3 regions of the Allobosea sp. genome follow, and region 2 is predicted to be linked to each of the others. Evidence: predicted binding sites of a transcription regulator. Region 2 holds the regulator's gene; each other region holds the start of a gene.
What was found. Region 2 encodes LexA, which represses DNA repair genes until DNA is damaged. Its sites were predicted from a motif close to TGTTCNNNNTGTGTTCNG; they were not measured.
Positions count from the first base shown of each region.

Region 1: the regulator LexA is predicted to act here: its motif matches at 6,037-6,054, upstream of M9917_RS18280 (ImuA family protein).
Region 3: the regulator LexA is predicted to act here: its motif matches at 7,206-7,223, upstream of M9917_RS11450 (DNA recombination protein RmuC).

Region 1 covers NZ_JAMLIX010000002.1:654,579-664,262, forward strand. Annotated here, with positions in the region: gene M9917_RS18250 (dihydrodipicolinate synthase family protein) at 1-820, shown strand, start outside; gene M9917_RS18255 (MalY/PatB family protein) at 936-2,120, shown strand; gene M9917_RS18260 (chromate transporter) at 2,149-2,685, opposite strand; gene M9917_RS18265 (chromate transporter) at 2,696-3,244, opposite strand; partial or broken gene M9917_RS18270 (endonuclease/exonuclease/phosphatase family protein) at 3,444-4,244, opposite strand; gene M9917_RS18275 (phospholipase D-like domain-containing protein) at 4,310-5,755, opposite strand; gene M9917_RS18280 (ImuA family protein) at 6,069-6,926, shown strand; gene M9917_RS18285 (Y-family DNA polymerase) at 6,832-8,376, shown strand; gene M9917_RS18290 (error-prone DNA polymerase) at 8,373-9,684, shown strand, end outside.
Region 2 covers NZ_JAMLIX010000002.1:1,014,701-1,024,384, reverse strand. Annotated here, with positions in the region: gene M9917_RS19945 (AMP-binding protein) at 1-50, shown strand, start outside; gene M9917_RS19940 (helicase HerA domain-containing protein) at 160-1,671, shown strand; gene M9917_RS19935 (anthranilate synthase component II) at 1,754-2,371, shown strand; gene trpD (anthranilate phosphoribosyltransferase) at 2,387-3,400, shown strand; gene trpC (indole-3-glycerol phosphate synthase TrpC) at 3,409-4,215, shown strand; gene moaC (cyclic pyranopterin monophosphate synthase MoaC) at 4,212-4,694, shown strand; gene M9917_RS19915 (molybdopterin molybdotransferase MoeA) at 4,694-5,905, shown strand; gene lexA (transcriptional repressor LexA) at 5,983-6,699, shown strand; gene M9917_RS19905 (ComEC/Rec2 family competence protein) at 6,755-9,016, opposite strand; gene gltX (glutamate--tRNA ligase) at 9,169-9,684, shown strand, end outside.
Region 3 covers NZ_JAMLIX010000001.1:2,468,389-2,478,072, reverse strand. Annotated here, with positions in the region: gene lptB (LPS export ABC transporter ATP-binding protein) at 1-168, opposite strand, end outside; gene M9917_RS11495 (LptA/OstA family protein) at 180-884, opposite strand; gene lptC (LPS export ABC transporter periplasmic protein LptC) at 886-1,647, opposite strand; gene M9917_RS11485 (ribonuclease D) at 1,748-2,362, opposite strand; gene M9917_RS11480 (DUF805 domain-containing protein) at 2,533-2,958, shown strand; gene dapE (succinyl-diaminopimelate desuccinylase) at 2,955-4,160, shown strand; gene M9917_RS11470 (hypothetical protein) at 4,229-4,813, shown strand; gene truA (tRNA pseudouridine(38-40) synthase TruA) at 4,820-5,557, opposite strand; gene fmt (methionyl-tRNA formyltransferase) at 5,663-6,592, opposite strand; gene def (peptide deformylase) at 6,603-7,142, opposite strand; gene M9917_RS11450 (DNA recombination protein RmuC) at 7,255-8,439, shown strand; gene M9917_RS11445 (OsmC family protein) at 8,440-8,949, opposite strand; gene M9917_RS11440 (ABC transporter ATP-binding protein) at 9,011-9,684, opposite strand, start outside.

The DNA of each region.
Region 1 (9,684 bases), 360 kb from region 2:
GATGGTCGATCAAGGCGTCGACGGCATCTGCATCCTCGCCAATTTCTCGGAGCAGTTCCTGCTCACCGACGACGAGCGCGATGAGGTCATGCGGCTTTCGCTGGAGCAGGTCGCGGGCCGCGTGCCCGTGATCGTCACCACCTCGCATTTCTCGACGCGTGTCGCCGCCGCCCGCGCCAAGGCCGCGGCTGCTGCCGGCGCTAAGATGCTGATGATGATGCCGCCCTATCACGGCGCGCTGCTCAAGGCCGACGAGCAGGGCATGATCGAGCATTTCAAGGCGGTGGCCGACGCCTGCGGTCTCCCGATCATCCTGCAGGACGCGCCGCTTTCGGGCGTGACCATGACCGTGCCCTTCATGATCCGGCTGGGCAAGGAGGTCCCGCTCGTCCGCTATTTCAAGATCGAGATGCCCGGCACCGCGAACAAGCTGCGCGCGCTGATCGAGGCTGGCGGCGATGCGGTCGTCGGCCCCTTCGATGGCGAGGAGGCGATCACCTTGATGGCCGATCTCGATGCCGGCGCCACCGGCACGATGACCTCGGCGATGATCCCCGATCTGATCAAGCCGATCCTCGCCGCCCATGCCGCCGGCGATCGCAGGCAGGCGATGGCGCTCTATGCCCGCGTCCTGCCGATCATCAATTACGAGAACCGCCAATGCGGCCTGCGCTCGGCCAAGGCGGTGATGAAGGAAGGCGGGGTCATCAGGTCGGAGGCCGTGCGCCATCCGCTGGCGCCGCTGCATCCGAAGACGCGCGAAGGGCTGATCGAACTCGCCCGCGAGCTCGATCCGCTGGCGCTGCGCTGGGGCCGCTAGATCATCGCGCGTCCTGCCGGCAAGGTCCGGTCACGGCTCGGCCCGGAAAAATGCGGAATTGTTCCGGGCGACCTGATAGGGGAAGGGAATTCTCCCGACCAGCCGGCAGGAACTCATGCAGATTCTCCCCGATTTCGACGAGCGGATCGATCGCCGCGGCACCCATTCGGCCAAATGGGACAAGATGGAAGCCGTCTATGGCGTGCCGGCCGGGGATGGCATCGCGATGTGGGTGGCGGATATGGACTTCCGCCCGCCGGCCTGCGTGCAGGCGGCCCTGGATGCGATGACCGCTCACGGCGTCTACGGCTATTTCGGGGATGAGCGGGCCTATCTCGCGGCGATCCGCTGGTGGATGTCGAACCGGCATGGCTGGGAGGTCTCGCCCGCTTCGATCTTCACCACCCACGGCCTGGTGAACGGCACGGCGCTGTGCGTCGAGGCCTATACGAAGCCCGGCGACGGCGTCGTGCTGATGACGCCGGTCTACCATGCCTTCGCGCGGATCGTCGCCGCCTCGGGGCGCCGGGTCGTCGAATGCCCGCTGGCGCTGGATCAGGGACGCTACGTCCTCGACATCTCCGCCTGGGACGACGCGATGACCGGGGCCGAGCGCATGCTCATCCTCTGCTCGCCGCATAATCCGGGCGGGCGGGTCTGGTCGCGGGAGGAGCTCCGCGAAATCGCCGCCTTCTGCCGGCGCCACGACCTCGTCCTCGTCTCTGACGAGATCCACCACGACCTCGTCATGCCCGGCCGGACGCACACCGTGATGCCGCTCGCGGCGCCCGAGATCGTGGATCGCCTCGTCATGATGACGGCGACGACCAAGACCTTCAACATCGCCGGCGCCCATGTCGGCAACGTCATCATCCCCGACGAGCGGCTGCGCGGGCCGTTCCGCGGGCGCATGGAGGCGCTCGGCATCTCGCCGAACTCCTTCGGCATGGCCATGGCGAGCGCCGCCTACAGCCCTGAGGGCGCCGCCTGGGTCGATGCGCTCACCCTCTATCTCGACGGCAACCGCCGCCTCTTCGATGCCGGCATCGCGGCCATTCCCGGCCTGCGCTCGATGCCGCTCGAAGCAACCTATCTCGCCTGGGTGGATTTCTCCGGGACGGGGATGGAACCGGCCGAATTCACCGCGCGCGTCGAGAAGCAGGCGAGGATCGCCGCCAATCACGGCCCGAGCTTCGGCAAGGGCGGCGAAAGCTTCCTGCGCTTCAATCTGGCGACACCGCGCGCGGTGGTGGCGGAAGCGGTCGAGCGGCTGAAGGGCGCCTTCGCCGACCTGCAATAGTCGCGTCCGGTTTAGGACGCACGGCGGTCTAGATCAGCCCCAGGAGGTGCAGGCCGACGAATGAGCCTGCTCCGGCCGCGATCAGCAGCAGCGGGTTGATGGGCGTCAGCATCAGCAGGGCCGTCGAGGCGATCGCGGTGCCGCGGCCGAGCCAGCCGCTGTCGAGCGACTGGACCAGGACGTAGCTCGCCGCCAGGATCGCTCCGGCCGCGACCGGCCTCAAACCCCTTTCGAGGGCGCGCAGCAGGCGCGCCCCCTCATAGCGCGACCAGAGATGGGCGACGCCGTAGATCAGGAAGGCCGTCGGCCCGAAGATGCCGGCGGTGGCCGCGACCGCGCCCCAGAAGCCGGCGATCTGCCAGCCGATCAGGGTCGCGATCAGCGAGCCGGGCCCCGGCGCCAGCCGCGCGATCGCGAAGGCATCGACGAATTGCGCGGCGTTCATCCACTGATGCACCTCGACGACCTGGCGGTGCATGTCGGCGACGGCGCTCTGGCCGCCGCCGATGGTCACCAGCGAGAGCGGCAGGAAGACGAGGAGGATGCCGAGGGGCTGGGGCTGCATCGCGTCGTGCTCAGCTCTCGCGATAGGCGATGGCGACGCTGAGCGAGCCGGCGGCGAGCACGGTCCAGATCAGCGGCCATTTCAGGATCGCCACCGCCACGAAGGTCAAGGCCATGATCGCGAGCGGGAACAGCCGGCGCGGCACCCGTCGCGCCGCGGTCAGCCCCATCGCCAGCGACAGCCCGATCGCCGCGGCGGCCGCGCCGCCGAGCGCGACATGGCTGAGCTCATAGCCGCCGAGCGCGGAAAAGAGGCTGCCGATCAGCACGATGAGGAAGGCCGACGGCACGACCATGCCGAGCCAGGAGGCGATCGCGCCCTTGCGCCCGCCGAGCTTGTAGCCGATCCAGATCGCCATGTTGGTGACGTTGACGCCGGGCAGGGCCTGCGCGATCGACAGCCCGTTGAGAAAATCCTCCTCGCTCATCAGCCGGCGCCGCTGCACGAATTCCCGCAGGAGCCAGCCGCTCAGGCCGCCGCCGAAGCTGGTCAGCCCGATCCGCGCGAAGATCAGGAAGAGTTGCGGCGCGCTCGGGCGCTCGGCCAGGATATCCGGCATCGGGTTCAAGCCATCACCGGGGTGGGGCGTCGGGCCGCCGCAGGGTGCGCCGGACGGCGCGCTTCAGCTGGGCGCCGGCCTTGCGCACGATCTCGCGGTTGCCGGGCCTGGCCCCCTGGCCGCCCTGCGAGGCGGCGGCAAACGGCAGGGGCGGCTCGCCGCCTTGCAGCGCCGGCGCCGGCGGGGCCGCCAGGCCTGAGTCGACATAGGCCTTGATCGGCAGATGGTCCGAGGCGACGCGCGCGAGCGGCGTGTCGTGGACCGCGACCTCGGAGAGGATCTCCGGGCGGTCGGCGATGATCCGGTCGAGCGCCAGGAGCGGCAGCCCGGCCGGGAAGCTCGGCACCGGCATCGGCATGGTGCCGAAGGCCGCATCGAGCGCGCTCAGCGCCGAGCGGCCGCCGAGGCGCCATTCGTTCAGGTCGCCGACGAGCAGGGTGGGGCGTGCGTCGCGGCTGCGCATCAGCCCGAGGATCATGCGTGCCTGCTGCGAGCGCGAGCGCCTGAGCAGCCCCAGATGCGCCGCGACGATCCGAAGCGCCGCGCCGCTTTCCAGGTCGATGTCGACGACGAGCGCGCCGCGCGGCTCCAGGCCCGGCAGCGAGACCTGGTGGACGTCGCGCACCAGCCCCTGTCGGAACAGCACGACATTGCCGTGCCAGCCATGGGCGGCGGCGTTGGCGTTCGCGACCGGCACCGGCACGAGGCCGGTCTCCTCCTTCAGCCGCGCGAGGTCGAGCAGGCCCTGGCGGGCGCCGAAGCGCTTGTCGGCCTCCTGCAGGGCGATCACGTCCGGCGCGATCTCGCGGATCACCTGCGCGATCCGGCCAGGATCGAAGCGGCCATCGACGCCGACGCATTTATGGACGTTGTAGGAAGCGATGAGCGTGCCGGCGGGGCGCCGCTGCGCGCCGGCCGGCAGGGTGCCGGGGCGGTTCCGGCGCTGGCGCAGCGAGGCGATGATGCTGGCGGGCAGGCTCTGCTTGTTCTTCTTCTGCATCGTTCCGCCGGCTCGTGCTCCGGAGCTGCCCCGCTCGACGGTGTCGGGAATCGGGTTGGTCCGGCTCATAGATAGGGTGAGCCGAGCCAGATCAGCCTGTCGACCAGACGCATGACATAGGGCCGGGCGCAAAGCCCGACAAGCGTGACCGGGGTCGCGCTTGCCATCACCGCCTCGATCCGGCGCTCGATCGCCTCGGCGAAGCCGTGGTCGAGGATCTCGAGATCGATCTCGAAGTTCAGCCTGAGCGAGCGCGGATCGAGATTGGAGGAGCCGACATAGGCCCAGCTCCCGTCGATGGCCAGCAGCTTGGAATGGTCGAAGGCGCCGGTGGAGCGCCAGATCCGGCAGTAGTTCTTCAGGATCTGGTCGAATTGCGCGGTCATCGCCCGGTCGACCAGCACGAGGTTGTTGACCGAGGGCACGACGATGTCGATGTCGACGCCGCGGCGCGCGGCGGTGACGAGCGCGCTGATCAGCTCCTGGTCGGGCAGGAAATAGGGCGACATGATCCTGACCGAATGGCGCGCCACCGACAAAGCCCCCGTCAGCAGCTTGTGATTGGTCTCCAGATAGGAATCCGGCCCCGAGGGCACCGCGCGCGCCAGCACCGCCATGCCGCCCGCCGCCGGGGGCGGAATCTTCCAGACCGGGCCGGTGAGCGATTCACCGGTGGCGAAGCACCAGTCCTCGGCCGCGACGGCGAAGAGATCGGCCACCACCGGCCCCTCGATGCGGAAATGCGTGTCATGGGCGAAGGCGTCGCCGGCGAATTCGCGGGTGAACCCCTGGCGGATGTTCATGCCGCCCATGAAGCCGATCGTGCCGTCGACGACGATGATCTTCCGGTGCGTCCTGAGATTGGCATAGGGCAGCCTCAGGCCCATGATGATGTTGCCGTTGAAGACGTCGACCGCGATCCCGCCCTCGCGCAGATGCCCGGCGATGCTCGGCACCGAATAGCGCGCGCCGACCGCATCGATCAGCACCCTGACCGCGACGCCGCGCCGCCCGGCCTCTATCAGCGCGTCGGCGATGCGCAGGCCGATCGGATCGCGGTCGAAGATGTAGCTTTCCAGGATGATGCTGCGCTCAGCCGCCGCGATCGCCTCGAGCATCGCGCCATAGGCCGCATCGCCCGTCTCCAGCGTCTCGATGCGGTTGCCGGTGGTCAGCGGGTGGCGGGCGACGCGGTCGCCGAGCGTCTTGAGCGCGAGGAAGCGCCGGCCGAAATGCGTCGCCAGCGCCCCGTCCTCGACATGGAAATCGGCCGCCGCCATGCCGTGGCCGGGGCGCTGGGCGAGCAGCGAGGCGCGCCGGATGCGGTTGATCCCGACGATGGCGTAGAGCAGCGGCCCGACGATGGGCGAGAGGATGATGACGCCGACCCAGCCGATGGCGGCGCGCACCTCGTCCTTCGTCATCACCGCATGCGCCCCGGCGATGCTCGCCATCACGACCGAGATGACGGCGAGGATATGCGGCCAGTAGGTCGAGAGAATCTCCCACATTCCAACGAGGCTAGGACGAATCCGGTGCGATGACAAAGACTTGCGTCGTTGCGCTCGATCCGAACCACCGCTGTCATTCCGGGGCGTGCCTTAAGGCGCGAACCCGGAACCCACGACCGGGTGAGATTTCTCATGCCCGGTTGAGAGCCGCCCGCCCGGTCGTGGGTTCCGGGTTCTTCGCTACGCGAAGCCCGGAATGACAACGGTATGGCAAGCGTCCATCGCCTGGAGGAGGCGCCCGCGAGACTTGGACTCGCCTTCCGGCAAAAGGTGTTCTATAAGAGAACAAAGAGAGAACAATCGCCTTGCCTCCATGCCAGAGACCGCACCGACCCTGTCCGATCTGCGCCGCAGCCTTGCCGAGGCCGCCTTGCGCGGCGGCCCGGCCGCGGCCGGGCGGATCGGGCTGGGCGTGCCGGCGCTGGACGCGGTCCTGAACGGCGGGCTCAAGCGGGCGGCGCTGCACGAGGTCTATGCCGGCGCGGTCGCCGATCTTGCCGCAGCGACCGGCTTTGCGCTCGGGCTCGCCCTGCGGGCGGGGCAGGAGAAGGCTGCCGGGCGGCCGATCCTCTGGGCACGGCAGGATTTCGTCGATGCGGAGGCCGGGCGGCTGCATGCGCCGGGGCTCGGCGAGCTCGGCCTCGATCCGGGCCGCCTGCTGCTGGTCAGGGCGCGCGAGGCAGAGGGCGTGCTGCGGGCGGGCGCGGAAGGCGCGCGCTGCCCGGCGCTCGCCGCCGTGCTGATCGAGCCCTGGGGCGAGCCGCGCCCTTTCGACCTGACGGCGAGCCGGCGGTTGTCTCTGGCGGCGGAAGGCTCTGGCGTGCCGGTGCTCTTGCTGCGCGTGGCGGCGGCGCAGGCGCCGAGCGCGGCGCAGACGCGCTGGCAGGTGAGGGCGCTCGCCTCGCGGGCGCTGGAGGCGAACGCGCCGGGTGCCCCGGCCTTCACTGCCAGGTTGCTGCGCCAGCGCGGCGGCGCGGGCGAGCGTGAGTGGCGTGTGGAGTGGGACCGTGACCGATGTGCTTTCACTGAGCGACCCGTTTTCGACCGATCCGACAGGCTCGAGCCCCGCAGAACCGATGCCGCGCCGCTATCTCGCCCTCTGGTTCCCTTTCCTGGCGACGGACAGGTTGCGGCGGACGGGCGCGATACCGGCCTGCGGCGGGCGGGTTGAGAAGCCGCACGTCCTCGTCGAGACGCAGCACGGCGGCCTGCGCCTCGTCGATTGCGACCCTTGCGCCGTTCGGCTTGGCCTGACGCGGGGGCTGACGCTCGCCGATGCCCGCGCCCGCATCCCCGATCTCGTCGCGCTGGAGGCGCAGCCGCGGGCGGATTTGGACTTCCTCGAAGCGCTCGCCGGCTTCTGCGACCGGTTCACGCCGCTGGTCGCCTGCGACGAACCGCACGGCCTGATCCTCGACATCACCGGCTGCGCCCATCTCTTCGGCGGCGAGGCGGGCATGATCGATCGCGTGGGGCATGCCATGCGGACGATCGGCCTTACGCTGAAGGCCGCCATCGCCGGCACGCCCGACGCTGCCCGCGCCTCCTCCCGCTTCGGGGGCGGCGGCATCGTCCCGCCGGGGCGGGAGGCGGAGATGCTCTGCCCGCTGCCGGTCGCAGTGCTGGAGGTGGAGCCTGAGACCGTGATCGCGCTCTCCCGCGCCGGCCTGAAGACGCTTGCCCATCTCGCGGCGCGCCCTTCCGCGACCCTTTCCGCCCGCTTCGGCGAGGTGCTGGTAAGGAAGCTTCGGCGCATCCTCGGCCATGAGGATCGCCGCATCACCCCCTTGCGCCCGCCGCCCGACTGCGTGGTCGAGCGTCATTTCGCCGAACCCTTCGCCGATGCCGCGAGCCTGGAGGCCGTGGTCGCCCGGCTGGTCGGGGAGGCGGCGCGGGTGCTGGAGGCGCGTGGCGAAGGCGGGCGCGTCTTCGAATTCGCCTTCTTCCGCAGCGACGGCGCGGTGCGCCGCCTCGCGATCGAGACCGGCCGCCCCTCGCGCGAGGGCAAGGCGCTGCTCAGGCTCTATCGCGAGCGCATCGCGACGCTGGCCGATCCGCTCGATCCCGGCTTCGGCTTCGATGCGATCAGGCTTGCCGTGCCGCTCTGCGAGCCGCTGGCCGCGCCCCAGCACAGCCTCGACGGCCGCGCCGTGGAGGAGGAGGCGGTGGCCGATCTGGTCGACCGCCTCACCGCCCGCTTCGGCCGCGACCGGGTGCTGCGCTTCGCGGCGCAGGACACCCATCACCCCGTCCGGGCGGCGAAGGCGCTCCCGGCCGCAGCGCCGCGGCCGGAAACGCCCTGGCCCGAGCCCGAGCCGGACGAGCCGCCGGCCCGCCCCTTGCAGCTCTTCGAGCCGCCGCAGCCGGTCGAGGCCATCGCCGAGGTGCCGGACGGCCCGCCGATCCGCTTCCGCTGGCGCCGCCTCGTCCATGACGTCGCCCGCGCCGAGGGGCCGGAGCGCATCGCCCCCGAATGGTGGCGCGACGGCAGCGACGAGCCGATGCGCGACTATTACCGCGTCGAGGATGCGCAAGGCCGCCGCTTCTGGCTCTACCGTACCGGCTTCCACGATGCCGACGGTGCTCCGCCGCGCTGGTTCCTGCACGGGCTCTTCGCATGAATCAGAACGAGAATACCTTCGCCGAACCCGTTGCGGCGACTCATTTTTCCTTCCTGCGCGGTGCCTCGCCGGGGGCGCATATGGTGCTGAGCGCGCTGCTCATCGGCCATGCCGGCATCGGCATCGCCGACCGCAACACGGTGGCGGGCGTCGTGCGCGCCTGGGCGGCGCTCCGGCAGTTGCGGGAGGACGGCCTGCCGGCGCCCGACAAGGTCAGGGAAGGCGGCAGCCCCGGCGAATATCTCTGGGTCGAGAACCCCGATTTCGCGGAGCTGCCTTTCACGCCCGGGCAGATGAAGGCGCTTGCCCTCCGCTTCAAGCTCGCGACCGGCACCCGCCTCGTCTTCGCCGACGGCACGTCCGACATCGTCGCCTATCCGGCCAACCGTGCCGGCTGGGGCAGGCTGTGCCGGCTGCTCAGCCTCGGCAACCGCAAGGAGGGTGTGAAGAAGGGCGAGTGCCGCCTCATCCTCGACGACCTCCTGACCGATGCCCGCGACCTGCTGCTGATCGCGATGCCGGGCCGCAGGCCGGACAGCCTCGCCGCGCTGCTCGCACGCCTCGACGAGGCCGCGCCCGGCGCGGTCTGGCTCGGCGCCGCCATGCACCGGCTGGGCGACGACCGCCGCCGCCTCGCGCGGCTCAAAGGCATCGCCGCCGCGACCCGCACCCCGCTGATCGCGACCAATGACGCGCTCTATGATTCCAGCGCCCAGCGCGACCTCCAGGACGTGCTCACCTGCATCCGCGAGGGCGTCACGATCGAGCGGGCCGGGCGGCTGCTGGAGATGAATGCCGAGCGCCACCTCAAGCCGCCGCGCGAGATGGCCCGCCTGTTCCGCGACGCGCCCGAGGCGATCGCCGAGACGCAAGCGCTGTTCTCCCGCGTCGGGTTCGATCTCGGCGAGCTCACCTATGAATATCCCGACGAGCCGGTCCCGCCCGGCTGGAAGGATCGGGACTGGCTCGTCGAGCTCGTCCGCCGCCGCAGCCTGATCCGCTATCCGGGTGGCGTGCCCGACAAGGTCGAGAAGCTCCTGGCCAAGGAGCTTTCGCTGATCGAGACGCTGGATTACGCCCGCTATTTCCTGACCATCAGCGACATCGTCGATTTCGCCGAGAGCCGGGGCATCCTCTGCCAGGGCCGCGGCTCGGCCGCCAATTCCGCCGTCTGCTACGTGCTCGGCATCACCGCCGTCGATCCGGCCGAGAACGACGTGCTGTTCGAGCGCTTCATCTCGGCCGAGCGCCGCGAGCCGCCCGATATCGACGTCGATTTCGAGCATGAGCGGCGCGAGGAGGTGATCC
Region 2 (9,684 bases):
CGCCCGCCGACATCGCCGTCGTCAGGCGCCAGGGGCCGGCGCTCGCCTGACGGCGATTGCCTGTGGAAGGCGGGGCCTCCCCGCGCCCGGCGAAGGCATGGCCGTGCTAGAAGCGCCCCCCGCACCCGCATACGCCAGCACGACACAGCCACCGCAAGCATGACCACGGCCATCGAGATCGGAACGACGAAGACCGGCGAGCCCGGCCTGATCGATCTCGCCGAATTGCTGGCGACGCGCCTCCTGGTGCAGGGCAATTCCGGCTCCGGCAAGTCGCATCTGCTGCGCCGCCTGCTGGAGCAGAGCGCGCCGCTCGTGCAGCAGGCGATCATCGATCCGGAGGGCGATTTCGTCTCGCTTTCCGATGAGTTCGGCCATGTCGTGGTCGATGCCACATGCGGCGAGGCGGAATTGCAGCGCGTCGCGCTGCGCGTGCGCCAGCATCGCGTCTCGGTGGTGCTGAACCTCGAAAACCTCGAGGCCGACGAGCAGCTGCGCGCCGCCGCCGCCTTCCTCGGCGGGCTCTTCGACGTCGACCGCTCGCTCTGGTTTCCGATGCTGATCGTCGTCGACGAGGCGCAGCTCTTCGCCCCCGTCATGGCGGGCGAAGCCTCCGACGAGGCGCGCCGGCTCTCGCTCGGCGCCATGACCAACCTGATGTGCCGCGGCCGCAAGCGCGGGCTCGCCGGGGTGATCGCGACACAGCGCCTCGCCAAGCTCGCCAAGAATGTCGCGGCGGAAGCCTCCAACTTCCTGATGGGCCGCACCTTCCTCGACATCGACATGGCCCGTGCCGCCGACCTGCTCGGCATGGACCGGCGCCAGGCCGAGATGTTCCGCGACCTCGCGCGCGGCGAGTTCGTCGCGCTCGGCCCCGCCCTTTCGAAGCGGCCGCTGCCTCTTCGGATCGGCCCGGCCTCCTCGGTCGATCGCGGCGGCGCGCCGGGGCTGATGCCGCTGCCCGAGCAGGCGCCGGAGGAGGCCGGCAAGCTGATCTTCACGCCGGGCGAGGACGAGCCGGCGCCAATGGCCCGCTCCGCTCGCCCGGCAGCGCGCCCGCGGCCGGAGCCGGGCGACGTGCTGCGCCGGATCGAGAGCTACCGCCCTGCCCCGCTGCCGGAGCCCGAACCCGAAATCGCGCTGGAGCCGGCCGAGCGCGAGGCGATCATGGTCGCGGTCCTGCGCGAGCTGATGGCCGATCCCGAGGCGCGCTCGCGGCAGGTCGCGGTGCTCTACCAGGATTTCACCGTGCGCTGCCGGATGCGCCGGCTCGGCCGGGTCGATCTGAGCCTGGAGGAGTTCCGCCGCAGGCTCGCCGTGGCGCGCGCCGGCGTCAGCGACGCCATCGCGGAAAGCGAGGGCTGGCGGGCGGCGGTGGCGGCCTCCGCCACGCTGCCGGAGGATCTGCAGGGGCTCTTCCTCTACATCGCCCGCACCGCGATCGAGGGCCGGCCCTGCCCCGGCGATGCCGAGCTCGCACGGGTCTATGGCAGCCATTCGCCGAGCCGGGCGCGGCGCCTCATCGGCTATATCGAGGAGCGCGGGCTGATCGTGGTCCATGTCGATTTCCGCGGCCAGCGCACGCTGGCGCTGCCGAGCCTCGGCGTCGAGACCGCGCCGGGACTGGCCCAGCCGCGCACCGCCGGGATGCCGCGCAGCGCGCGGGGGTGAGCAAATCGGACCTGCTGCCACGAAACTTGACCATCCCGCCCCCGAGCGTGCATGACCTCAAGCCGCAGTCACGGGTCCGGCCATGCGCGTTCTGTTGATCGACAACTACGACAGCTTCACCTGGAACCTGGTCCACCTCGTCGGCGGGCTGGGGGCCAAGGTCGATGTCTGGCGCAACGACGCGCTGACGGTCGCGGAGGCGCTCGGCGGCGAGCATGACGCGATCGTGCTCTCGCCCGGCCCCTGCACCCCGAACGAGGCGGGAATCTGCCTCGACCTCATCAGGCAGGGCGCGGGCGTGAAGCCGATCTTCGGCGTCTGCCTCGGCATGCAGGCGATGGGGCAGGCCTTCGGCGGGGAGGTGGTGCGCGCGCCGGAGCCGATGCACGGCAAGATCTCGGCCGTCCGCCACAAGGCGCGCGGCCTGTTCCGCGGCATCAACGGGCCGTTGCAGGCGACGCGCTACCACTCGCTCGTGGTCGAGCGCGCCTCCTGCCCGGCCGTGCTCGAGATCGAGGCGGAGACCGAGGACGGCCTGATCATGGCGCTCTCGCACCGGCACTTGCCGGTCCACGGCGTCCAGTTCCATCCGGAGAGCATCGCCTCCGAGCACGGCGCGACGATCCTGCAAAACTTCCTCGACCTGGCGGCGCGATGGCCGCGCGAACGCGAAGCCTCCGCCCAGCCCCTTTCAGCCTGATCCCGCAGAGTTGCCATGGACGATTTCAAACCCTTCATCGCCAAGGTCGCGACCGGCGCGACGCTCTCGCGTGAGGAAGCGCGCGACGCCTTCGACACGATCCTCTCCGGCGAGGTCACCAATGCGCAGTCGGCCGCCTTCCTGATGGCGCTGCGCGTGCGCGGCGAGACGATCGAGGAGATCGCCGGCGCCGTCGGGGCCATGCGCGGCAAGATGCTTCCCGTGAAGGCCCCGCCCGAGGCGATGGACATCGTCGGCACCGGCGGCGATTCCTCCGGCTCCTACAATGTCTCCACGCTGGCCGCGATCATCACCGCCGCCTGCGGCGTGCCGGTCGCCAAGCACGGCAACCGCGCCGCCTCCTCGCGCTCGGGCGCCGCCGACGTGCTGATGGCGCTTGGCGTCAAGGTCGGGCTCGATCCGGCCGCGACCGAGCGCTGCATCCGGCAAGCCGGCGTCGGCTTCATGTTCGCGCCGACGCATCATGCCTCGATGCGCCATGTCGCGCCGGTGCGCACCGAGCTCGGCACGCGCACGATCTTCAACCTGCTCGGGCCGCTCTCCAACCCGGCCGGGGCGAAGCGCCAGCTCATCGGCGCCTTCTCCGAGACCTGGCTGGAGCCGATGGTCAAGGTGCTCGCCTCCCTCGGCTCGACCAGCGTCTGGGCGGTGCACGGCTCCGACGGGCTCGACGAGATCACCACCACCGGGCCGACCCGCGTCGTCTCGCTGGAGAACGGCGAGATCACCCGCTTCTCGATCAGCCCCGCCGATGTCGGCCTTCAGCCGGCGAAGCCCGAAGACCTGCGCGGCGGCACGCCCGAAGAGAACGCGGCGGCGCTCAACGCCGTGCTCGCCGGGGAGAAGACCGCCTTCCGCGACATCGCCGCCTTCAATGCCGCCGCCGCCCTCCTCGTCGCCGGCAAGGCGAAGGACCTGAAAGAGGGCTTCGCCCTGGCGAGCGCCGCGATCGATTCAGGCCGGGCGAAGGCGACCCTCGCCGCGCTCGTCGAAGCCTCGAACGCGTGAGCGCCGGCATGACCGACATCCTCGCCAGAATCGAAGCCTATAAGCGACAGGAGATCGCCGCCGCCAAGGCCGCCGTCCCGCAGGCCGAGATCGAAAAGCGCGCGCGCGCCGCAGGCCAACCGCGCGGCTTCGCCGATGCGCTCGGGGCCAAGCTCGCGCAAGGCACGCCCGCCCTGATCGCCGAGATCAAGAAGGCGAGCCCGTCCAGGGGCCTGATCCGGGCCGATTTCGACCCGCCCACGCTCGCGCGTGCCTATGCGGCCGGCGGCGCGGCCTGTCTTTCCGTGCTGACCGACGCGCCCTCCTTTCAGGGCAGGCCGGAGTTCCTGACGCAGGCGCGCGAGGCCGCCGGCCTGCCGGCGCTGCGCAAGGATTTCCTCTACGAGCCCTATCAGGTCCATGAGGCCCGCGCCTGGGGCGCCGATTGCATCCTGATCATCATGGCCGGCGTCGACGACGCCACCGCCAAGGCGCTGAACGAGACCGCGCGCGGGCTCGGCATGGACGTGCTGGTCGAGGTGCATGACGACGCCGAGCTCGACCGGGCGCTGAAGCTGGAAAGCAGGCTCATCGGCATCAACAACCGCGACCTGCGCAGCTTCAACGTCGATCTCGCGGTGACGGAACGGCTGGCGCCGCGCGTGCCCGCCGGCCGGATCGTCATTAGCGAAAGCGGCATCTTCAGCCATGCCGACATCGCCCGGCTCAACCGGGCGGGCGTGAACAGCTTTCTCGTCGGCGAGAGCCTGATGCGGCAAGCCGACGTGACCGCCGCGACGCGGGACCTGCTCGCCGGCAAGGCCGACGCGGCGTGAGCAGGCTCAGCCATCTCGACGCCCAGGGTGAGGCGCATATGGTCGATGTCGGCGGCAAGGCCGAGACGGTGCGTCTCGCCATCGCCGAAGGCAACGTCGTGATGGCGCCGGAAACCATCGCGATCGTGCGCGACGGCAACGCCAGGAAGGGCGACGTGCTCGGCACCGCCCGGCTAGCCGGCATCATGGCGGCGAAGCGCACGCATGAGCTGATCCCGCTCTGCCACCCGCTGCTGCTGAGCAAGATTGCCGTCGATCTCACCATCGACGAGGCGCTGCCGGGCGTGCGCGTGCGCGCCGAAGTCAGGATGAAGGGCCAGACCGGCGTCGAGATGGAGGCGCTGACCGCCGTCTCCGTCGCCTGTCTCACCGTCTACGACATGGTCAAGGCCGTCGACCGGGCGATGCGGATCGAGGCTATCCGCCTGCTGCGCAAATCCGGCGGCCAGTCCGGCGATTACGAGGCGAAAGAGTCCTGATGGCGCTCACCCCGGTCCCCGTCGCGCGCAAGGCGCTGCTCGAGAGCATCCCGGGGCCGATGGGAGCGGAGACCCTGCCACTCTCCCAATGCGCCTGGCGGGTGCTCGCCACCGAGGTCGAGGCGCTGAGGACCCATCCGCCCTTCGCCAATTCCGCCATGGACGGCTATGCCGTGCGCGGCGACGAGATGGCGCAAGGCGTTGCGCTCGCCGTGATCGGCGAATCGGCCGCCGGCCGGGCTTTCGAGGGTGCGGTCGGGCCGGGTGAGGCGGTGCGCATCTTCACCGGCGCGCCGATGCCGCAGGGCGCCGACACGATCCTGATCCAGGAAGATGCGGACGGCGTCGGCAGCCCGGCGATCCGCGTGCGCGTGCCGCCCGCGAAGGGCCAGTTCCTGCGCGCTGCGGGGCTCGATTTCCACAAGGGCGACGTCCTGCTGCCGGCCGGGCGCGTGCTCGACGGCGCGGCGCTCGGGCTCGCCGCCGCGATGGGGCACCCGGCCCTGGCCGTCCGGCGCAAGCCCAGCGTCGCGATCCTCGCCACCGGCGACGAGCTGGTGGCGCCGGGCGAGCCGGTGGGGCGCGACCAGATCGTCGCCTCGAACTCGTTCGCGCTCGCCGCGCTGGTCGAGAAGGCCGGCGGCAGCGTGCTCGATCTCGGCATCGCCCGCGACGACCATGCCGACCTCGCCGCGAAGATCGCGCAGGCGCGGGCAGCCGAGGCCGATGTGCTGATCACGCTCGGCGGCGCCTCGGTCGGCGCGCACGACCTCGTGCACGAGGCGCTGACGCGGGCGGGCATGGCGCTCGGCTTCTGGAAGATCGCGATGCGGCCGGGCAAGCCGATGATGACCGGGCGCCTCGGTCCGATGGTGGTGGTCGGCCTGCCCGGCAACCCGGTCTCCTCGATCGTCTGCGGCCATCTCTTCGTGCTGCCGCTGATCGAGGCGCTGCTCGGCATCACTGACGCCGGCCGCGACCGCAGCATCCCCGCTTTGCTCGGCCGCGACCTGCCGGGCAACGACGCGCGCGAGGATTACCTGCGCTCGGAGCTTTCGCTGACGCCGGAAGGCTGGGTCGCGACGCCCTTCGGCCGGCAGGATTCCTCGATGCTCGGCACGCTGGCGCGGGCGCAGGCGCTGACGATCCGCCCGGCCTATGCCCCTCCGGCGAAGCAGGGCGACCCCTGCCGCATCCTGCCGCTACGGTAGCTGCTTGCGGAACACAAGCAGAACGCGTATGGTGTTCGTGCTTTGTTTCGAATCTCTTCCAGGGGCCGGCGGGGACCATGCTGACACGCAAGCAACACGAACTCCTGCGCTTCATCCAGGAACGCTTGCGCGAGAGCGGCGTGCCGCCCTCCTTCGACGAGATGAAGGACGCGCTCGACCTGCGCTCGAAATCCGGCATCCACCGGCTGATCATGGCGCTGGAGGAGCGCGGCTTCATCCGCCGCCTGCCGAACCGGGCGCGCGCGCTCGAGGTCATCAAGACGCCGGAAGGGCTCGGCGCACCGCAGCCGCGGCAGCGCTTCAGCCCGGCCGTGGTCCAGGGCGGCCGAGGCGCTGAGCCGGCTTCCGCCAGGCCGCGCCCCGCGGCAGCGGCGGAGGAGGACGGCCGGCGCGCCGTCGCCATCCCCGTCATGGGCCGCATCGCCGCCGGCACGCCGATCTCGGCGATCCAGAGCCGCAGCCACACCGTTTCGCTGCCGCCCGACATGCTGGGCTCCGGCGAGCATTACGCGCTGGAGGTGCGCGGCGATTCGATGGTCGAGGCCGGCATCCTCGACGGCGATACCGTCATCATCCGCAGGCAGGACACGGCCGATACCGGCGACATCATCGTGGCGCTGATCGACGACGAGGAGGCGACGCTGAAGCGGCTGCGCAAGCGCGGCTCCGCGATCGCGCTCGAAGCGGCGAACCCGGCCTACGAAACCCGCACGCTCGCCCCCGACCGGGTCAAGATCCAGGGGCGGCTGGTCAACCTGATGCGGCGTTACTGAAGGCGATCGGTCGCCATCGGGGCTGGGCGACGGCCCCCGGCTTGATCGGCAACGCCTACAAGGGGTCCGGATCGCCATCGGCGGCATCGGCCGATGGCCGAGGGGCTGCAGCCGGCGGGGCCGCAGGCGCCGGCTTGCCGCGGCTCCAGGGCCTTTCGGCGCCGGAGCGTTCCGCGGCATGGCTGCTCCAGCCCTTGGATGCGCGGTAGAGCGAGGTCGCGCCGCCGCGCGAGAGCGTCATCCGCTCGATCAGCTGCGCCTTGCAGGCCCCACTCCAGGGGGTGGCGGTGACGACGAGGTCGGCCCGCTGGCAATCCTCGACGATCGCCAGCCGGTCGCGCGCATAGGAGACCGTGCGCCGGTCTGCCGTCCGGGCGATGCAGGCCAGCCTGTCGCAGGCGATGCCGGCCCTGAGCGAGGGATCGTCGGGCGAGCGGGCGTCGCCATCGGCGGCGAGCCATTGCTGGAGGACGAAGCGGCTGGGCTTGCCGGCGATGGCGAGGCGCCCGTCGGGCCCACGCACCGCCAGCCCCGCGCCGTCGCGCTCGATCAGGATCTCGGGCCGCTCCGGCTTGCCGGCTATCGCGACGCCGAAGACCAGTGGCAACACCGCAAGCCAGCGCCAGGCGGTCGTCCAGAGCGTCAGCCACAAAAGCGCCAGCGCGAAGCAGCCCAGCACCGCCGGACCGAACGCCGCGACCGTCACCGTGGAATGGTCGATGGTCGCGACCCAATGCGCCACGCTGAGCACCGCGTCGGAGGCGAGCCCCATCAGCGCCCAGGCCGGCCAGTCCAGCCCGAACGGGTAGGCGAGCACGCCGAACACCGCCGCCGGCATCACGAAAAGCGAGACGAAGGGCAGCGCCATGGCGTTGCCGAGCAGGCCGAAGGGGTTGAAGGTCTGGAAATGATAGGCGCCGAAGGGTGCGGTGGCGGCGGTCGCCAGCAAGGTGGTGACGACGATGCCGAGCGCCGCCGTCGCGATCGGCCCAAGCGGCCAGGGCAGCGCCGGCGGCGGATTCGTGCGCTCGCGCCCCTCCCAGCGCTCGGCGAAGGCGATCAGCGCCGCGACCGCGCCGAAGGACATCTGGAAGCTCGGTCCCAGCAGCGCGTCGGGCTCGCGCAGCAGCACGATCATGGCGGCGATCGCGAGGTTGCGCATGCTGAGCGCCGTACGGTCGACCAGGATCGCGCCCAGCATCACCAGCGTCATGATCAGCGAGCGCTCGGTCGCGACGTCGCCGCCGGAGAAGATGCAATAGCCGGTCGCGCCGAGCATGGCCGCCAGCGCCGCGAGCTTCTTCACCGGCCAGCGCAGCGCCGCGGTCTGCGACAGGGCGAGGAGCGCGCGCACCAGCGCGAAGATCGTCCCGGCGGCGAGCACCATGTGCAGCCCGGAGATCGAGACGATGTGGTAGATGCCGGCGGCGCGCAGATCGTTGTTGGTCGCCTCGGTGATCAGGCCGCGCTTGCCGGTGACGAGCGCGGCGGCGACCGCCCCGCCCTGTCCGCCCGCGACCTCGGCGATGCGCCGCGTCAGGGCGTTGCGGGCGCGGTCGATCGTCGCGTCGACGGTCAGGCGCGTCGGCGGGGGATGAGGCGGCGGCGCGAGCGCGATCTTGCCGGAGACGCTGCCGACGGCGCCGATCCCGCGGAAGAAGGCATCGCGGCCGAAATCATAGCCGCCGGCCCTGGCCGGTCCCGGCGGGGGCAGAAGCCGCGCCGTGGCGAGGATGTGGTCGCCCGGCGCCACGGAACCCGCCCGGATGTTGACACGGACCCGCTTCGGCCGCTCGCCCGCAGGCACCCCGGCGATATCCGTGACCAGCAGCACGAGCCGCGCCCCGCCGCCATCGCGGGTTTCGACGCTCTCGACGAAGCCGGAGAGCTTGCCGATGCGCGCCCGCTCCAGCATCGGCGCGGCGACATCGGCGGTGCGCCAGACCCCGGCGGCGAAGCCCGTGAAAGCCGCCGCCGCGGCGAGACAGGCCATCGCGGCGTAACGGCGCAGGCGCAGCGCGAAGGCGAGCGCACCGCTGAGCATAAGGCCGGCGAGCGGCGCCCACAGGGCGGGCTCCCGGTCCGCCGCGAAATAGAGCAAGATGCCGGCGCCCATCGCGACGGGCAGCCAGAGGAAAGGCCGGCGCCGCTCGGCCTCCAGCGCGAAGCCTTGCCGCAGATGCAGCCAGAGCCGTCCGAACAGGGGATCGAGGCGCACCGCAAGCGGGCGTGTGGCGCCCAGGCGGGCCGGCCAGGCACGGACCTGCGCGCCGCGCCGGCCTCGTCCCGGCCCATCCCCCGGCGGCGCCGGCTCCATCGCCCGCTCCTCCCCTGCCGGCCCTGCGATTTGACCGCTTAACCTTTCCGGCCAAGCCATGTTACAGGGCGCGCGCCGATTGTCATGCCACGATCTGCGCCCTTCCCGTTTCGCCCCCGGGCGGTCCCGCCGCCCGGCCGGAGTTTTCTCGCATGAGCAACGCCGTCGTCACGCGCTTTGCGCCCTCGCCCACCGGCTTCCTGCATATCGGCGGGGCCCGGACGGCGCTGTTCAACTGGCTCTATGCCCGCCGGCAGGGCGGCAAGATGCTGCTGCGCATCGAGGACACCGACCGGGAACGCTCGACCGATGCGGCGATCGCCGCGATCCTCGACGGGCTGAAATGGCTCGGCCTCGATTGGGACGGTGAGACAGTCTACCAGTTCCAGCGCGCCGGCCGGCATCGCGAGGTCGCCGAGGAGATGCTCGCCGCCGGCAAGGCCTATCTCTGCTACGCGACCCCGGCCGAACTCGAGGAGATGCGCGAGAAGGCCCGCGCCGAGGGCAAGCCGCTGCGCTATGACGGGCGCTGGCGCGACCGCGACCCGGCGACGGCGCCGGCCGGCGCGAAGCCCGTGATCCGCCTGAAGGCGCCACAGACCGGGGAGACGGTGGTGAACGACGAGGTGCAGGGCCGCGTCGTCTGGCAGAACGAGAACCTCGACGAC
Region 3 (9,684 bases), on a different contig from region 2:
GACGCCCGGCCCGCCGATGGCGGAGGCCGAGGCCGCGGCCGGCCGGACCTCCCCTCTGTCGCGGCTGCCGAACAGGCCGCGCAGCCGGCCGAACGCACCAAGCGGCTGCGGGCGCGGAGCCGGCCGCGCCGGCACGGCCAGGGGACGAGGCGCTTCGGAAACGGTCACCGCGGCACGATTCAGTTGGTCGGCTTCGGCGCCGGCCTGGCGCCGGGCTTGCCGGCCTCGTTCTTGCCCGCGTCGGCCTTGCCGGCCTCACCCGAATTCGGAACGAAGAAGCCCTGCACGCGCCCGCCCTTGTTCTCGACATTGGCGACGCCGGTGACGGTGTTGTACACCAGCTTCTCGCCGCGGGTGATGTTCGGCCCGTCGTTGAGGGCGACGTTGCCGGTCATGATGACGAGGTTGTTGGCGCGGTCGAACTCGGCATTGTCCGAGGTCGCGGCCTGCGTCTTCGAAACCACCGTGACCGGCCCCTTGCACAGGATGCGCTTGATCGAGGAATCGTTGCCCTGCCCCGCGGCGGCCGGCGCCGCCGGGCGAGCGGTGGCGGCCGCGCCCTGCGCGCCGCGGCCCTCGTAGAGCACGGTCATCACCGTGCAGCGCACCGTGGTCTCGCCCTGCACGGCGACGACGTTGCCGGAGAAGATCGCCTTGTTCTCCTTGTCGAGCACGTCGAGCTTGTCGGCGTCGATCTTGATCGGCTCCTTGCTGTCGCCGCCGAGGCCGCCGAGCGCCGAGGAAGTGCCGGCGCCGCGCGCCTTGCCCTGGCCGGCCTGGGCGAAAGCCTCCTGCGGCGCGCCGAGGAGCATGAGCCCCGCCGCGACGATGAGCGCGGCGCCGCGGACAGGCACGAAACGGGGCATCCGGCCAGCCATGGTCATGTCACTGTCCCTTTCCATTTCCGCCCTCGCCGGCCGGAGCAACGCGATTCGCGTTCAGCAGTTCCGGCATCGGCGTGCTGCCCTCGCGCTCGGGGCCGGCGAGCGTGCCCGCCGGCGCGTTCCGGACGACGACTTTCACCCGCCCCGCGAAGACGATCAACTCGCCGTTGTTCTTCACGTCGAGGGTGTCGGCATCCACCGTCGTCTCGCCGAGGCTGACCTTGACCGGCTCCTTCGAGACCACCGTGCCGGATTTGAAGTCGACATCGGCGGTCTTCATCTGCATGTCGTGGCCGTTCTCGGTGCGGATCTTGACGTCGTCGACGAGGCGCAGCTTCTCCTTCTGCGTGTCGAACAGGCCGGTCTTCGCGTTCACCGTCACCCAGCCCTCGCGCTCCATCTGGATGCGCGCCGTCAGGGTCTGGAGCTCGATCTGGGTCGGGTCCCTGATCTCCTGGAAGGCGTTCAGCGCCGTGACCTGATAGGGCCGGTTGTCCTTGCGGTAGCCGGAGAGCTTCGGCGTCTCCATCCTGACCTTGCCGCCGGTGATGCCGACCGAGCCGATCGAGACATTGGCGAGCCGGCCGCCGAGCGGCGAGAGGAAGGGCATGACCACGAGCGACAGCACCAGCAGGACCGCCGCCGCGGGGATGGCCCGGCGCAGCAGCTGCACCAGCCGCGTATGGCGGCGCGCCGCGCGGAAGGCCGCGCGCCGGCGCAGCGCCTGCGCGGTGAGCCCCGCCACCGGGTCATTGAAGGTCATCGCCACAGTCATGCCCCGCGCAATGGCAGCCGCTCACGGCATTTTCGTGTCACGCGCGCGTCGCCCGCGCGCAGACTGACGCAAGAAGCCCCGAAGCTTGTCAAGTGTGCGCGAAGATATCGATCTCGCCCCAGCCGGCGAGATCGAGCTCGGCCCGATGGGGCAGGAATGCGAAACAGGCCGTGGCCAGAGCCGCACGCCCCTCGCGCGCCAGCATCGCCTCGAGCCTGGCGTGCAGCGCGTGCAGGTGCAGCACGTCGGAAGCGGCGTAGGTAAGCTGGGCCTCGCTCAGCATCTCGGCGCCCCAGTCGGAGGATTGCTGCTGCTTCGACAATTCGACGCCGAGGAGCTCGCGCACCAGATCCTTGAGCCCGTGGCGGTCGGTATAGGTGCGGGCGAGCTTCGAGGCGATCTTGGTGCAATAGACCGGCGCCGTCACCACGCCGAAGGCGTGCTTGAGCACGGCGACGTCGAAGCGGGCGAAATGGAAGAGCTTCAGCACGGCCGGGTCCTCGAGCAGGCGGATCAGGTTCTTCGGCCGCGCGCCATCCTTGAGGATCTGCACGACGTCGGCGCTGCCGTCGCCACGCGAGAGCTGCACGACGCAGAGCCGGTCGCGATGCGGGTTGAGGCCGAGCGTCTCGGTGTCGATCGCGATGCTGGATCCGGCCTCATAGCCATCCGGCAGGTCGCCGCGATGGAAACGGATGGTCATGCTCGAAACCTCACTGGGGCCGCGCACTGACGGCGCGCGCTTTCGCAGCTAGCGGGCCGCCCGGCCCCGTTCAAGCCCTTTCTGAGCCAGCCCTCGCCGTTAACCCTTTATTCACCATAAGCTTCAACCCGGCGGCAGGCCGTGCGACAAGGGCATCGGAGCCTTTCAGCATGTCCCTGATCCGCCTTTTCAGCGATTTCGACGGCCGCATCGGGCTGCGCGCCTTCTGGCTCGGCAGCATCGCGGTGGCGCTGGTGCTGCTTGCCATCCAGCATGCCGCCCCGCTTCTGGCGGACCGGCACGATGCGGCCATGATCATCGCCTTCACCAAGGCCTTCGCCCTGTTTCCCTGGGCGGCGCTCGCGGCCAAGCGCGCCAATGACCGCGGCAGCGCGCCGCTCTTCGGCATCCTGCTGATCGGCGCGATCGTGCTGCCGGAACAGCTGAGGCCGCTCGTCTCGTTCGGCTGGCGCCCCTCGCTGGAGGCGATCGCGACCATGGCCTGGGTCGTGGCCCTGATCGACCTCGGCCTGATGCCGTCCGCCGGGCGGAACGGGGTTGCGGCCGCGCCGGCCGGTGCTAAAGCGGCGGAATGAGCATCGCCCCGACCTCCCCCGCACTGCCCTTCGACCCGACCGACCCGATCGCCCTGACGCAGGCGCTGATCCGCTGCCCCTCGGTGACGCCGGCGGAAGGCGGCGCGCTGCAACTGCTCGCCGCCGTGCTCGCGGCGGAGGGCTACGCCGTGCATCGCCCCGTCTTCAGCACGCCGGGCACGCCCGATATCGAGAACCTCTACGCCCGCATCGGCACGACGGCGCCGGTCTTCGTGATCGCCGGCCATACCGATGTCGTGCCCGTCGGCGACGAAGCCGCCTGGACGCGCGAGCCCTTCGCCGGCACAATCGAGAACGGCACGCTCTACGGGCGCGGCGCCTGCGACATGAAGGGCGGGCTTGCCGCCATGGTCGCGGCGGCGATCCGCCACCGGCGCGAGACCCCCGGCGCGCCGGGCTCGATCGCCTTCCTGGTCACCGGCGACGAGGAAGGCCCCGCGCTCAACGGCACGGTCAAGCTCCTGCAATGGGCGCATGAGCGCGGCGAGCGCTTCGACCATTGCATCCTCGGCGAGCCGACCAATCCGGCGACGATGAGCGACATGATCAAGATCGGCCGGCGCGGCTCGCTGACCGGCCGGCTCACCGTGCAGGGCAGGCAGGGCCATGTCGGCTATCCGCATCTCGCCGACAATCCCGTCCGGGGCATGGTCCGGCTGCTGGCTGCCCTCGACGCCACGCCGCTCGACGCCGGCACCACGCATTTCGACCCGAGCAACCTCGAAGTGACGACGCTCGACGTCGGCAACCCTGCGACCAACGTCATCCCTGCCCAGGCGAAGGCGGTCTTCAACATCCGCTTCAACGACAGCTGGACGCCGGAGACGCTCGCCGCCGAGCTCGAGCGGCGCCTGCGCGAGGCCGCCGGCAACACGGTGCGCTATACGCTCGAGATCCAGCCGACCAACGCCATCGCCTTCCTGACCGAGCCCGGCCCCTTCGTCACGCTCGTCGCGGATGCCGTCGAGGCCGAGACCGGCAGGCGCCCGGCCCTGTCGACCACCGGTGGCACCTCCGACGCGCGCTTCATCAAGAACTATTGCCCGGTGGTGGAATACGGCGTCGTCGGCAAGACGATGCACCAGGTCGACGAATGCGTCGCCACCGCCGACGTCGTCGCGCTGGAACGGATCACGCGCCGCCTGCTCGCCGGTTATTTCGCAGCGCAGCGCCGGGCTTGACCCGGCGGAAACAAGAGCCATTATCCTGATTAGACAAAAGTCTAAGATTGCGGATGATGGAGGACGTGATGAGGCTTTTCGCCGACGACGTCGCGCGTTCGCTGCGCGGTTCCTGGCACCTGATGACGCGCGGGGCGGAAGCCCTGCCGGAGCTCGACCTGACGCGGGATGGATTTTGGCGCTCCTTTAGCGCCTTCGCCCTGATGCTGCCGGCGACGATCGCCATCCTCGCCGCGGTGCGGCTGACGGCCGGGCTGCCGAACAGCGCCGGGCTGTTCGCGGCGCCGGCGCTCGCCCTGTCGGTGGCCGCCGCGCTGGCGCTGACGGTCCTCGCCGTGCCGGCCCTGCTGATCGCATTGCGCCCGGAACTGGCGCAGACCGCGCACTTCACCAGCTTCGTGATCGCCTGGAACTGGGCCGGCATCGTCTCGGCCAGCCTGATGGCCGTGCCGGCGGCGATCTTCGCCATCGGCTGGGCGCCGCCCATGCTCGCCATGGTGCAGGCGCTGTTCTTCGCCACGATCGTGCTCAGGCTGCGCTATTGCGTGGCGCGGGCGGTCTTCGGTCCGGAAAGCCGCCGCATCGCCATGCTGCTGCTCGCTGCCAGCATCGTGCTCGATTATGGCGTGATCCGGCTGTTCGGGCTGGCCTGAGCCCCTTCAGTAATCCACCCCGGCGAGATAGAGCCCGCAGGACGGCGCCAGCGCCGCGCATTGCGAGCGGTCGCGCGCGGCCAATACCTTGCCGACCTTGTTTTCCGGCCAGCGCCCCATCCCGACCATCTTCAGGCAGCCGACGATCGAGCGGACCTGATGATGCAGGAAGGAACGGGCATGGACATAGACCACGATCTCCGCGCCCTCGCGGCGGACATCGCAGCGGTCGAGCGTCCGGATCGGACTGTTGGCCTGGCATTCGGCGGCCCGGAAGGTGGTGAAGTCGTGCTGGCCGATGAGCGCCTTGGCCGCCCGGTCCATCGCCTCGTGGTCGAGCCTGACCGGCACGTGCCAGACCCGCTCGCGCTCCAGCGCCGGCTGGGCCCGCCGGTCGAGGATGCGGTAGATGTAGTAGCGCCGCCGCGCCGAGATGCGGGCGTCGAAATCCTCCGGCACCACCTCGGCGCTCAGCACCGCGACCGGCAGCCGCTTCAGCCGGGCATTGGTCGCGTCGCGCACGACATCGGTGCGCCATTCCCTGTCGATGTCGACATGGGCGACCTGATGGGTGGCGTGGACGCCGGCATCGGTGCGGCCGGCGCAATGCAGCCTGACGGGATGGCCGCAGAAGGCTTCCACCGCCTCCTCGACGCTCTGCTGCACGGAGGGACCGTTGAGCTGGCGCTGCCAGCCCGAGAACGGGGTGCCATCATATTCGATGACGAGCTTGTAGCGCGGCATCAGGCGATCACTCCACCTTTGTCATTCCGGGTTCGCGCCTGCGGCGCGCCCCGGAATGACAAAGGTGGTTCTGATCGCGAACAAGCCAACAATTGCACCCACCACCTAAAGCCTGCCGCCGGCTCCGAGCCGGGCGCCGCGCAGGAATTCGGCCCCGCTCATCGGCGCCTTGCCGGCACGCTGGACCTGCAACAGCTTCACCGCGCCGACGGCGCAGGCGACCGTACCCTCGTCGTCGAGCAGCGTGCCGGGCTCGGCCGCCCCGCCGGCGCGGGCGGTGCGCAGGATCTTCAGCCGCTCCGGCCCCTTGCCGAGATCGATCTCGGCGAAGGCGCCCGGGAAGGGCGAAAGCCCGCGCACGCGGTCATGCACCTGCTGGGCCGGCAACGACCAGCTCAGCCTCGCCTCGGCATTGGCGATCTTGCTGGCATAGGTGACGCCTTCCTCCGCCTGCGGCGTGAACTGCAGGCCGCCGCGCCCGAGCGCCGCGAGAGCGCGCACCATCAGATCGGCGCCGAGGATGCTGAGCTGATCGTGCAGCTCGCCCGCCGTCATGTCCGGGCCGATCGCGAGCCGCTCGACCATGGCGACCGGGCCGGTATCGAGGCCCGCTTCCATCTTCATCACGCAGACGCCGGTCTCGGCATCGCCGGCCATGATCGCGCGCTGGATCGGGGCGGCGCCGCGCCAGCGCGGCAGGAGCGAGGCATGGAGGTTAAGGCAACCGAGCGCCGGCAGATCGAGGATCGCCTGCGGCAGGATCATGCCATAGGCGACGACGACCGCGACATCGGCCTCCTGCGAGGCGATGATCTCGGCCTGCTCCGGCGTCTTCAGCGTCGAAGGCGTGAAGACCGGGATGCCGAAGCGCTCGGCGGCGCGATGCACCGGCGAGGGCTTCACGTCGAGGCCGCGGCCGGCCTGCGCCGGGGCGCGGGTGTAGCAGGAGACGACCTCGTGCCCCTGCCCGACGATCTCGGTCAGCACCGGCACGGCGAAATCCGGCGTGCCCATGAAGATGACGCGCAAGCTCATCGGCTCGACCTTACGCGGCCCGCTCGCGCTTGGCCGCCTTGGCGAATTTCTTGGTGACGCGCTCACGCTTCAGCCGCGAGAGATGATCGATGAAGAGCACGCCGTCGAGATGGTCGACCTCGTGCTGCACGCAAGTTGCGAGCAGGCCCTCGGCCGAAAGCTCGCGCGCCACGCCGTCGAGATCAATGTAGCGGAGCTTCACCTGCGCCGGGCGCTCGACCTCCTCGTAATATTCGGGGATCGAGAGGCAGCCCTCCTCATAGGCGCGGACCTCGTCCGAGGACCAGGTGACCTGCGGGTTGATGAAGACCTGCGGCTTCCTCGGCTCCGGCTCCTCGCCTTCCTTCGCCTCGGGCTTCGACAGGTCGATCGTCACCACGCGCAGCGGCACGCCGATCTGAATCGCGGCGAGCCCGATGCCGGGCGCGTCGTACATCGTCTCGAACATGTCCGCGACCAGCGCCCTGATCTCGGGCGTGACGGCCTCGACCGGCTTCGAGACGAGGCGAAGCTGGGCGTCGGGCAGGATGACGAGCGGGCGAATGGCCATGGGAGTCCGCAGGAAAGAGGCTGTTGCAGCGGGACATAAGCATTTGTGGGCAAGCGGTCAAACTGTTCCGCTTTCGTTCGCCACAGCGAATCGAATCGGCTAGGCTTGGTCCATGAACGCCATCGCCTTCACCCTGCTGGAACGCCCGGTGACATGGGCCGAGGCCGCGCTCGGCTTCGGGGCCGCGAGCCTTTTCCTGCTGCTGATGGCGGTCGTCGCGGCCTGGCGCGGCGGCAGGAGCCGCGCGATCGAGGCAGCGATGGCGACCGAGCGCGCCCGCGAGATGGACGACAAGGTCGCGGAGATGAACCGCCAGCAGGCCGAGCTCGCCGGCCGGATGCAGTCCATGGCCGAGATCCTCTCGACCCGGCAGGGCGACCTCGCCCGCCTCGTCGCCGAGCGGATGGACGGCCTGCGCCAGCAGGTCGGCGCGGGGCTCGAGAGCAACGTCCGGCAGACCACCGAGAGCCTCGGCAAGCTGCAGGAGCGGCTGGCGGTGATCGACAGCGCCCAGAAGAACCTGAGCGACCTCACCTCCGAGGTGGTGACGCTGCGTGACGTGCTCGCCAACAAGCAGGCGCGCGGCGCCTATGGCCAGGGCCGGATGGAGGCGATCGTCCGCGACGGGCTGCCCGCCGCCTTCTTCGCCTTCCAGCCGCAGCTCTCGAACGGCAAGCGGCCGGACTGCCTCGTGACGCTGCCCGGCGACGGGCGCGGCCTCGTGATCGACGCGAAATTCCCGCTGGAGAGCTTCACGCTGCTGCGCGAGGCGCGCGGCGAGGAGGCGAGGAAGGCCGCCGGCCAGCGCGTGCGCGGCGATGTCGGCGTGCATGTGAAGGATATCGCCGAGCGCTATTTCCTGCCCGGCGAGACGCAGGACATCGCGCTCCTCTTCGTGCCGTCGGAGTCGATCTATGCCGACCTGCACGAGCATTTCGACGATGTCGTGCAGCGGGCGCACCGGGCCCGCGTGATGATCGTCTCGCCCTCGCTCCTGGCGCTGGCGATCCAGCTCATGCAGTCGCTCGTCCGCGACGCGCGCATGCGCGAGGAGGCGCAGGTGATCCAGACCGAAGTCGGCCGGCTGCTCGACGACGTGCGCCGCCTCGGCGAGCGCGTCGACAAGCTCGACACCCATTTCCGCCAGGCGCAGGAGGATGTCGGCCAGATCAAGACCTCGGCCGGCAAGGTGACGAGCCGCGCCGAGAAGATCGGCGCGCTCGATTTCGACGACGAGAAGAGCGAGCCGAAGCTGCCCTTCGCCAAGGGGCTGGAGCTGAAGCGCGCGGCGGAGTGATCAGCCGCGGTTCAGCACCGCCGTGAGCTCCGGCTTGACGTTCAGCGTCTGGAAGACGACGCAGTAGCGCTCGGTCAGCTTGATCAGCGCGTCGAGCTTCTCCTGCGGCGCATCGGTCTCGACGTCGAAGGAAAGCCGGATCGCCTTGAAGCCGACGGCCGCGTCCCTGGCGACGCCGAGCGTGCCGCGGAAGTCGAGGTCGCCCTCGGCCCGGACCACGCCCTTCTTCAGCTCGATCTCGAGCGCGGTCGCGACCGCCTTCAGCGTCACGCCGGCGCAGGCGACCAGCGCCTCCAGCAGCATGTCGCCGGAGCAGAGCTCGGCGCCCGAGCCGCCGGTGGCGGGATGGAGGCCCGCGAGCGCGATGGCGCGGCCGGTCTCGACCTTGCAGGCGATGTGCTGGTCGTCGAGCTCGCCATGGGCCTTCAGCGTGATGATCGCCGCCTCTGGGTTGGTCCGGTATTCGTCCTTGAGGGGAGCCTGCAAGGCGCGCAGCGCGGTGACGTCCATGGGTCGAGCCTCGGTTCGATTTAGAAAAACGGGTAGGTTCGCTGATAGACCGAAAGCCGGCCTACCACCACATCCCGGCGGTCTCGGCCGCCTTTTCCTGATGCGGGGCCTCGTCGCGCAGCGAGCGGTCGAGCGCGCGCAACGCCTCGCGCTTGGCGGCCTCGAAGCTGGGCGAAAGCCGGTCGCGCGGGCGGGCGAGCGGATTGTCGAGCTCGTCGAAGATGCGGCCTGGCTTGGGCTGCATCACGACGATGCGGTCGGCGAGCGTCACCGCCTCCTCGACATCGTGGGTGACCATCAGCACCGTCGGCCGGCTTTCCTGCCAGAGCGCCAGCAGGTGGCCGTGCAGGCTCGCCCGCGTCGTGGCGTCGAGCGCCGAGAAGGGCTCGTCCATCAGAAGGAGTTTCGGCCTCGTGACGAGCGCGCGCGCGATGGCGACGCGCTGCTGCTGGCCGCCGGAGAGCTCGCGCGGCCAGCGCTTCTCGTGGCCGGCGAGGCCGACGCGCGTCAGCGCGTTGGTCACCAGCCCCGCGCGCTCGGGGGCGGCAAGGTGCGACAGCCCGAAGCCGACATTCTCCGCGACGCCGAGCCAGGGGAAGAGCCGCGGTTCCTGGAAGATGACGCCGACATCGGCGCGCGGCTCGGTGATCGCCTCGTCTTCGAGGCGAATCGCGCCCTCGCTCGGCCGGTCGAGCCCGGCGACGAGGCGCAGCAGCGTGGTCTTGCCGCAGCCGG